One region of the Pseudomonas parafulva genome, then DNA from elsewhere that is predicted to be linked to it. Evidence: predicted binding sites of a transcription regulator. Region 1 holds the regulator's gene; the other holds the start of a gene.
The links. The regulator FliA, encoded in region 1, starts transcription of late flagellar genes. The targets are predictions, from matches to a motif close to CTAAAGTTTNNNNNNNNNNNGCCGNTAA.

Region 1 (4,417 bases):
CAATTGCTCAAGTATTTCACCGGCTTCTACCAGGAAATCCTGAAGGATTTCTTCATCGGCGCCGAAGCTCATCAAAGGTGCTCCTTAAAAACCCAGGCTGGATAGCAGATCATCGACATCGTCCTGACCGGACACGACGTCTTCACGCTTATCGGCATGAATCTGCGGACCTTCACCCCGAGTCGGATGTTTTTCTCGATCTTTTTCTGCGCGCAATTGATCCTGGTCATGCTGGATGCCCGCAAAGCGGTCGACCTGGCTGGCCATCATCACCAATTTCAGCAGGTTGCTTTCCACCTCGGTCACCAACGCCGTGACGCGCTTGATCACCTGCCCGGTCAGGTCCTGGTAATCCTGGGCCAGCAGGATGTCGTTGAGATGGCCGGCCACCTTGCGGTTACCCTCAGCGCTGTGTGCCAGGAAACCGTCGACGCGCTTGGCCAGGTCACGAAACTCCGTGGCGTTCACTTCGCGGCGCATGAAGCGCTGCCAATCGGCACTCAGCGCTTTGGCCTCGCTGGCCAGGTCGTTGAGCACAGGCGTGCTTTCCTCGACCAGGTCCATGGTGCGGTTTGCCGCCCCTTCGGTGAGCTTGACCACATAGGACAGGCGTTCGGTGGCGTCGGTAATCTGCGACACCTCCTCGGCCTGGGGTATGGTCGGGTCGATCTGAAAACTGACGATGGCGCTGTGCAGTTCGCGGGTCAGCTTGCCCACTTCCTGGTACAGCCCCCGATCGCGGGTCTGGTTCAACTCGTGAATGAGTTGCACCGCCTCGCCGAACCGTCCGCGCTCCAGGCTTTCGACCAACTCCTGGGCATGCTTCTTGAGGGTCGATTCGAACTCGCCCAATGACGTGTGTGATGAACTCATGGCGCGCCCCCTGACGTGACTCAGCCGTTGACGCGTTCGAAGATCTTCTCGATCTTTTCTTTGAGCACCTGGGCGGTGAACGGCTTGACCACATAGCCATTCACGCCTGCCTGGGCGGCCTCGATGATCTGGTCGCGCTTGGCTTCAGCGGTCACCATCAACACCGGCAAGGTCTTGAGCTTGTCGCTGGCGCGGACTTTGCGCAGCAGGTCGATACCGGACATGCCTGGCATGTTCCAGTCGGTTACCAGGAAGTCGTAATGGCCACTTTCGAGCATCGGCAGCGCCGTCGTGCCGTCATCGGCTTCGTCGGTGTTGGCGAAGCCCAGGTCACGCAGCAGGTTCTTGATGATGCGCCGCATCGTCGAAAAGTCGTCGACGATGAGGATTTTCATGTTCTTGTCCAATTAGACCTCCAAGCAGTCTCAAACGCGCTCGGCCCCGAGCGCGCACTCAATCGATTCGGTACAACGTGGAAAACGGCAACGACGACGGCGGGCTCAACGGGCCCGCCATTCCCCCAGGCGGCTGCGCAGGCGCGCGGCGCATTGGCTGTGCAACTGGCTGACCCGCGACTCGCTGACCCCCAAGACCTCACCGATCTCCTTGAGGTTCAGTTCCTCGTCGTAGTACAGCGCCAGCACCAGGCGCTCGCGCTCCGGCAGGTTGGCGATGGCCTCGGTCAACGCGACCTGGAACCGCTCTTCCTCCAACCCACGGGCAGGTTCGGCCTGGCCGCTGACGCCATCCTCATGCAAGCCTTCGTGCTCGCCGTCCTGCAACAGGTCGTCGAAGCTGAACAGGCGGCTGCCCAGTGTGTCGTTGAGAATCCCGTAATAATCATCGAGGCTCAACTTGAGTTCGGCAGCAACTTCATGATCTTTAGCGTCGCGGCCAGTTTTGGCTTCGACCGCACGCATGGCATCGCTGACCATGCGGGTATTGCGGTGCACCGAACGCGGTGCCCAATCGCCTTTGCGCACCTCGTCGAGCATGGCCCCGCGAATGCGGATGCCGGCATAGGTCTCGAAACTGGCGCCCTTGCTGGCGTCATACTTGTTGGCAACCTCGAGCAGACCGATCATGCCCGCCTGGATCAGGTCCTCGACCTGCACGTTGGCCGGCAGTCGCGCCAACAGGTGGTAGGCAATGCGCTTGACCAGCGGCGCATAACGCTCGATCAGCTCATACTGCGCGTCTTTCGAGGCGCGGCTGTACATCTTGAAGCCGCTGGCGCTCATGACATCGAACCTGCACTGGTCGGCTGCACCAGGCGTTCGACGAAGAACTCCAGATGGCCACGGGGGTTGGCGGGCAGCGGCCAGCTGTCGACCTTCTGCGCGATGGCCTTGAAGGCCAGGGCGCATTTGGAGCGCGGGAACGCTTCGTACACGGCGCGTTGCTTCTGGACCGCCTTGCGCACGCACTCGTCGTAAGGCACGGCGCCCACGTACTGAAGCGCCACATCCAGGAAGCGGTCGGTGACCTTGGTCAGCTTGGCGAACAAGTTACGCCCCTCCTGAGGGCTCTGGGCCATATTGGCCAGCACCCGGAAGCGGTTCATGCCGTAATCACGGTTAAGCAGCTTGATCAGCGCATAGGCGTCGGTGATCGAGGTCGGCTCATCGCAGACCACCAGCAGCACTTCCTGGGCCGCGCGCACGAAGCTGACCACCGAATCACCGATGCCGGCAGCGGTATCGATCACCAGCACGTCAAGGTTGTCGCCGACTTCGCTGAACGCCTGGATCAAGCCCGCATGCTGGGCAGGCGCCAGGTGCACCATGCTCTGGGTACCCGAAGCGGCCGGGACGATGCGCACACCGCCTGGGCCCTGCAGCATCACATCGCGCAGTTCGCAACGCCCTTCGATGACATCTGCCAGCGTGCGCTTGGGCGCAAGGCCCAGCAACACATCAACATTGGCCAGCCCAAGGTCGGCGTCGAGCAGCATGACCCTGCGGCCCAGCTCGGCCAGCGCAAGAGACAGGTTCACTGAAACATTTGTCTTGCCGACGCCACCTTTGCCACCGGTCACGGCGATTACCTGTACGGGATGCATGCTACCCATGTCTGTTCTTTACCTTGTCTCGCTGGGACTCAGGCCACACGAAGGGCAATGCTGCGTATCCCTCGGCATAGCTACCTTGCACACATTTCATTTTCAACCCGCTCGCCGTGGGTTGTGGTAGAGATCAGCGAACATGTCGGCCATGGCCTCCTCGCTGGGCTCGTCCTGCTGCTGCACATTGACCGCGCGGGTGACCAGCTGGTGCCCACGGGGCAGGTGCAGATCGTCCGGGATACGCGGCCCATCGGTAAGGTAGGCCACGGGCAGTCGGAAACTGATGGCAAGGCTCAGGACATCGCCCAGGCTTGCCGACTCGTCGAGTTTGGTCAGGATGCAGCCGGCCAGCCCGCAGCGCTTGTAGCTGTGGTAGGCCGCGGTCAGCACCTGCTTCTGGCTGGTGGTGGCCAGGACCAGGTAATTCTTCGCCGCGATGCCGCGACCGGCCAGGGTATCGAGCTGCATGCGTAACGCCGGGTCGCTGGCTTGCAGGCCCGCCGTATCGATCAGCACCACGCGCTTGCGCAGCAGAGGCTCGAGCGCCGCCGCCAACGACTGGCCGGGGTCGACATAGGTCACCGGCACATTCAGGATTCGGCCCAGGGTCTTGAGCTGCTCCTGCGCCCCGATACGGAAACTGTCCATGCTCACCAGCGCCAGGTTGTGGGCGCCGTACTTGAGCACATAGCGCGCCGCGAGCTTGGCCAGGGTGGTGGTCTTGCCCATACCGGCCGGGCCGACGACGGCAATCACACCGCCGTCCTCGATCGGTTCCACGTCGGGCGTACGGATCATGCGCGCCAGGTGCGCCAGCAGCATACGCCAGGCGTGGCGAGGCTCCTCGATGTCCTTGGTCAGCTCGAGCAATTCACGGGCGATGGGGCCAGACAGGCCAATGCGCTGCAGCCGGCGCCACAACGTGGCCTGCTGCGGCTTGCTACCTTGCAACTGGGTCCAGGCCAGCGACCCCAGTTGCACTTCCAGCAGCTCGCGCAAGCCGGACAGCTCAGAGCGCATGGCATCGAACAGGCGCGGGTCCACCGAGGCCTGGCTGCTTGCGGTGGTGGCCGGCTGCGGGGCGTCAACGTGCGGCTCGACCAAAGGCTCGGCCGCCGTGAGCGACTGACCGGCGAACAGTTGGCGATTGCTGTCACTGCTGTCCGGGCGCTGTTCGAGCTCGGCCTTGGCCGTGGCGATGCGCGTGTGGGTCTTGCGCAGCTCTTCTTCGAGTTCGACGTTCGGTACCCGAGGCGCCAGGGCGGACAGCTTGTAGTCCAGCGCGGCGGTCAGTTCAACGCCGCCTGCGATACGGCGATTGCCGATGATGGCCGCATCAGCGCCCAGCTCATCGCGGACCAGCTTCATGGCCTGACGCATATCAGCGGCGAAGAATCGCTTAACTTGCATTATCCACTACCTCAGCCATTAGGGCCCACGGTGGCAACGATGGTGACTTGCTTGTTGTCCGGTATTTCC
Region 2 (4,417 bases), 2.0 Mb from region 1:
ACCAGTAACCGGTGTAGATCAGGCTGGCGTACTTGGGCATCAGCTCGTCTTTGAGGTGAGCGACTTCGCGGTCCAGGGTGATCGATTCGATGGCGCGGTGCGCCTTGAGCATAATGGTGCCGCCAGGGGTCTCGTAGCAGCCACGCGACTTCATGCCCACGTAGCGGTTTTCGACGATGTCCAGTCGACCGATGCCGTTGGCGCCGCCGATACGGTTCAGATCGGCCAGCACGGTGGCCGGGCTCTTCTCTACGCCGTCAATTGCGACGATGTCGCCGTTGCGGTAGGTCAGCTCAAGGTAGGTTGCCTGGTCTGGGGCGTTTTCGGGCGAAACGCTCCAACGCCACATGTCTTCTTCATGCTCGGTCCAGGTATCTTCCAGGACGCCGCCTTCATAGGAGATGTGCAGCAGGTTGGCGTCCATCGAGTACGGCGACTTCTTCTTGCCATGACGCTCGATCGGGATACCGTGCTTTTCGGCGTAGTCCATCAGTTTCTCGCGCGAGAGCAGGTCCCATTCACGCCATGGCGCGATGACCTTGACGCCGGGCTTGAGGGCATAGGCGCCCAGTTCGAAACGAACCTGGTCGTTGCCTTTGCCGGTAGCGCCGTGGGAGATGGCGTCGGCACCGGTTTCGTTGGCGATTTCGATCAGACGCTTGGCGATCAGCGGACGGGCAATGGAAGTACCCAGCAGGTACTCGCCCTCATACACGGTGTTGGCGCGGAACATCGGGAATACGAAATCGCGCACGAATTCTTCGCGCAAATCGTCGATGTAGATTTCTTTGACGCCCATTGCCTGAGCCTTGGCACGCGCCGGCTCGACCTCTTCACCCTGCCCCAGGTCGGCGGTGAACGTCACCACTTCGCAGTTGTAGGTATCTTGCAGCCACTTGAGAATCACCGAAGTATCAAGGCCGCCGGAATACGCCAGTACGACCTTTTTTACGTCCGCCATGCCATCACTCCACGGGGTTGTACGGAAAAGGCCCGATTCTAACGGCGTTGAGGCTCAATTTATAGAGGCGCGACAGCTTCTGACGACAAAGCGACAAGAATTGTCGATGGCGCGACGGCCGCTACTTTGCAGTGGCGGGTTTGTCCGGGACCGACTTGGTGGCACTTGCAGCCTGCGCCGGGGCAGCGGAGGCAGCGGGGGCCTCGACCGCCTTTTGCGTGGGCTGCGCCTGGGCAGGGCCTCGCTCAAGTTCGATGTTGACCCGCCGGTTACGGGCGCGATTGCCGGCGCTGTTGTTCTTGACCAGCGGATAACGCTCGCCGTGGAAACGCACGGTTATCTGGCTTTCAGGCACGCCGTGGGCCATGAGGTAATCGGCGACCGCTAGTGCTCGCCGGCGGGACAGGTCGCGGTTGGTCAACCGATTGCCGCTGTTGTCGGAATGCCCGTCCAAGGCCACCTGATTGACGCTGGGGTCGGCCTTCATGTATTCGAGCAGCACATCGAGGCGGGTCTTGGCCGCCTGATCCAGCACGATGCCGCCACCGGGGAAGCCCACCTGGGTCTGACGCACCTGGTCGTAGTTCATCGGCAACAGCTTGCTGGCGCAGGCCTGGTAGTCACTGTAGGCCTTGGCGAAACTGACCGGCAGCACGCGCACTTCCATTGCCCGCCCGCCCTCCCCGGCGAAGTTGCGCACCACGGCGCTGCGGCCATCGAGCAGGCCGTTGATCAAGCGGCTGGCCTGGCCTTGGGAGGAGTTGAACAGCACGCCGGTACGTGCCATGCGCACATTGCCCAGGTTGATGTCCCCGCGCCCAGGTTGCCAGGGCGCTGCAGCAGCCAGCAAGGTGGCACCGCCGGCACCCATCGCATTGGTTTGTGAGCGCAGGCGGAACACCGGTTGCTCACCGGCACGGCGTACGAACTCACCGCTTCCGAAACCGTCTATCGGCTGGGTCAGCCGGCATTCGAACGCGTCACCCTCCACCGTCCAGGCAATGCGCTCCATGCGTGTCTGAAACGTCAAGGCACCGGCCGGCACGCTGGCAAACACGATAAACAGGGCTAGGTAACGCTGGCGCACGGCGGGCTCCACATAATTCGACACTCACCTTTACAGTATCGGGCGGCCGCGGGAAAACTTGATACCTGTGCTCTGGAGGGGCTTTTCCGGTAGCATTACGGCTTGAGTTCGACCCGCCTGGAATCCTCAATGTCCGATCGCCTGACCCTTCTGCGCCCCGACGACTGGCACATCCATCTGCGTGATGGTGCCGTCCTGCCTCACACCGTTAGTGATGTGGCGCGCACCTTCGCCCGTGCCATCATCATGCCCAACCTGGTGCCGCCGGTGCGCAATGCCGCCGAAGCCGGGGCCTATCGTGACCGTATTCTGGCTGCTCGCCCGGCTGGCAGTCGGTTTGAGCCGTTGATGGTACTGTATCTCACCGACCGCACCACCCCACAAGACATCCGAGATGCCAAGGCTAGCGGTATCGTGCACGCCGCCAAGCTCTACCCGGCAGGCGCCACCACCAATTCCGATTCTGGCGTGACCAGCATCGACAATATTTTCCCGGCTATCGAGGCGCTGGCTGAAGTCGGCATGCCATTGCTGGTGCACGGCGAAGTCACGCGCAGCGAGATCGACGTGTTCGACCGTGAAAAGCGCTTCATCGACGAGCATATGCGCCGCCTGGTCGAGCGCTTCCCCTCGCTCAAGGTGGTCTTCGAGCACATTACCACCAGCGATGCGGCCCAGTTCGTGACCGAGGCTTCGGCCAACGTTGGCGCCACCATCACCGCGCAGCACTTGCTGTACAACCGCAACCATATGCTGGTGGGCGGCATACGGCCGCATTTCTATTGCCTGCCCATCCTCAAGCGCAACACGCATCAGGTGGCGTTGCTCGACGCCGCCACCAGCGGCAACCCGAAGTTCTTCCTCGGCACCGACTCGGCTCCCCACGCCCGCCACGCCAAGGAAGCGGCGTGTGGATGCGCTGGCTGCTACACCGCCTATGCGGCCATCGAGCTCTATGCAGAGGCGTTCGAACAGCGCAACGCTCTGGACAAGCTCGAAGGCTTTGCCAGCCTGCACGGTCCTGCTTTCTACGGCTTGCCAGCCAACACCGACACCATCACCCTGGTTCGTGATCAATGGACGGCCCCAGAAAGCCTGCCCTTCGGTGAGCAAACCGTGATTCCGCTTCGCGCCGGGGAAACACTGCGCTGGCGCCTGCTGGAGGAACACGCGTGAGCGAAGACCTGTACGAAGATGAACTTGAATCCTCTGGCAGCGGTGGTCACCGTCACCCGATGGCCGAACGCTTTCGGGGTTACCTGCCCGTGGTGGTGGATGTGGAGACGGGTGGTTTCAATAGCGCCACCGACGCCTTGCTGGAAATTGCTGCCGTCACCATTGGCATGGACGAAAAGGGTTTTCTGTTCCCCGAACATACCTATTTTCACCGGGTAGAGCCCTTCGAAGGCGCCAACATCGAGGCCGCGGCGCTGGAGTTCACCGGCATCAAACTCGACCACCCGCTGCGCATGGCGGTGAGCGAGGAAACGGCCCTGACGGATATCTTCCGAGGCATCCGCAAGGCGCTCAAGGCCAATGGTTGCAAGCGCGCCATCCTGGTGGGCCACAACAGCAGTTTCGACCTGGGTTTCCTTAACGCGGCGGTAGCGCGCAACGACCTCAAGCGTAACCCGTTCCACCCGTTCTCGAGCTTCGACACGGCCACCCTGGCAGGGCTCGCCTATGGGCAGACCGTGCTGGCTCGCGCCTGCCAGAGCGCTGACATCGATTTCGATGGTCGCGAGGCGCACTCGGCACGCTACGACACCGAAAAAACGGCTGAGCTGTTCTGCGGTATCGTCAACCGCTGGAAAGACATGGGCGGCTGGCGACAGGATTGATCCGCGCGTTTCAGCGCTAAAGCCAGCCCGTGCGGCTGGCAAAAAAAACCGGCCATGAAGGCCGGTTTTTTTTGCTCGACGCGGGCTTACAGCTTGCCGGCGTTCTCGCTCAGGTAGGCAGCAACGCCTTCTGGCGATGCGTTCATGCCCTTGTCGCCTTTTTTCCAGTTGGCAGGGCAGACTTCGCCGTGCTCTTCGTGGAACTGCAGGGCGTCGACCAGGCGCAGCAGCTCGTCCATGTTACGGCCCAGCGGCAGGTCGTTGATGATCTGCGAGCGCACGACACCGTTGGTGTCGATCAGGAAGGCGCCACGGAAGGCCACGCCGCCTTCGGACTCTACGTCGTAGGCCTTGCAGATTTCGTGGGTCATGTCGGCAGCCAGGGTGTACTTGACCGGGCCGATGCCGCCGTTGTTGACGGGGGTGTTGCGCCATGCGTTGTGGGTGAAGTGCGAATCGATCGATACGCCGATCACTTCCACGTTGCGCGCCTGGAAGTCAGGAATGCGATTGTCCAGAGCAATCAGC

Region 2: B2J77_RS04970 (flagellar protein MotY) is a predicted target of FliA. The motif match lies at 2,084-2,111, and genes of this name have one in related genera.

What each region holds. Positions count from the first base shown of each region.
Region 1 is NZ_CP019952.1:3,145,773-3,150,189, forward strand. Features, by position in the region: gene B2J77_RS14005 (chemotaxis protein CheA) at 1-72, opposite strand, end outside; gene B2J77_RS14010 (protein phosphatase CheZ) at 85-873, opposite strand; gene B2J77_RS14015 (chemotaxis response regulator CheY) at 894-1,268, opposite strand; gene fliA (RNA polymerase sigma factor FliA) at 1,374-2,114, opposite strand; gene fleN (flagellar synthesis regulator FleN) at 2,111-2,944, opposite strand; gene flhF (flagellar biosynthesis protein FlhF) at 3,038-4,348, opposite strand; gene flhA (flagellar biosynthesis protein FlhA) at 4,360-4,417, opposite strand, start outside.
Region 2 is NZ_CP019952.1:1,118,756-1,123,172, reverse strand. Features, by position in the region: gene B2J77_RS04975 (argininosuccinate synthase) at 1-961, opposite strand, end outside; gene B2J77_RS04970 (flagellar protein MotY) at 1,083-2,048, opposite strand; gene pyrC (dihydroorotase) at 2,178-3,224, shown strand; gene rnt (ribonuclease T) at 3,221-3,889, shown strand; gene B2J77_RS04955 (peroxiredoxin) at 3,976-4,417, opposite strand, start outside.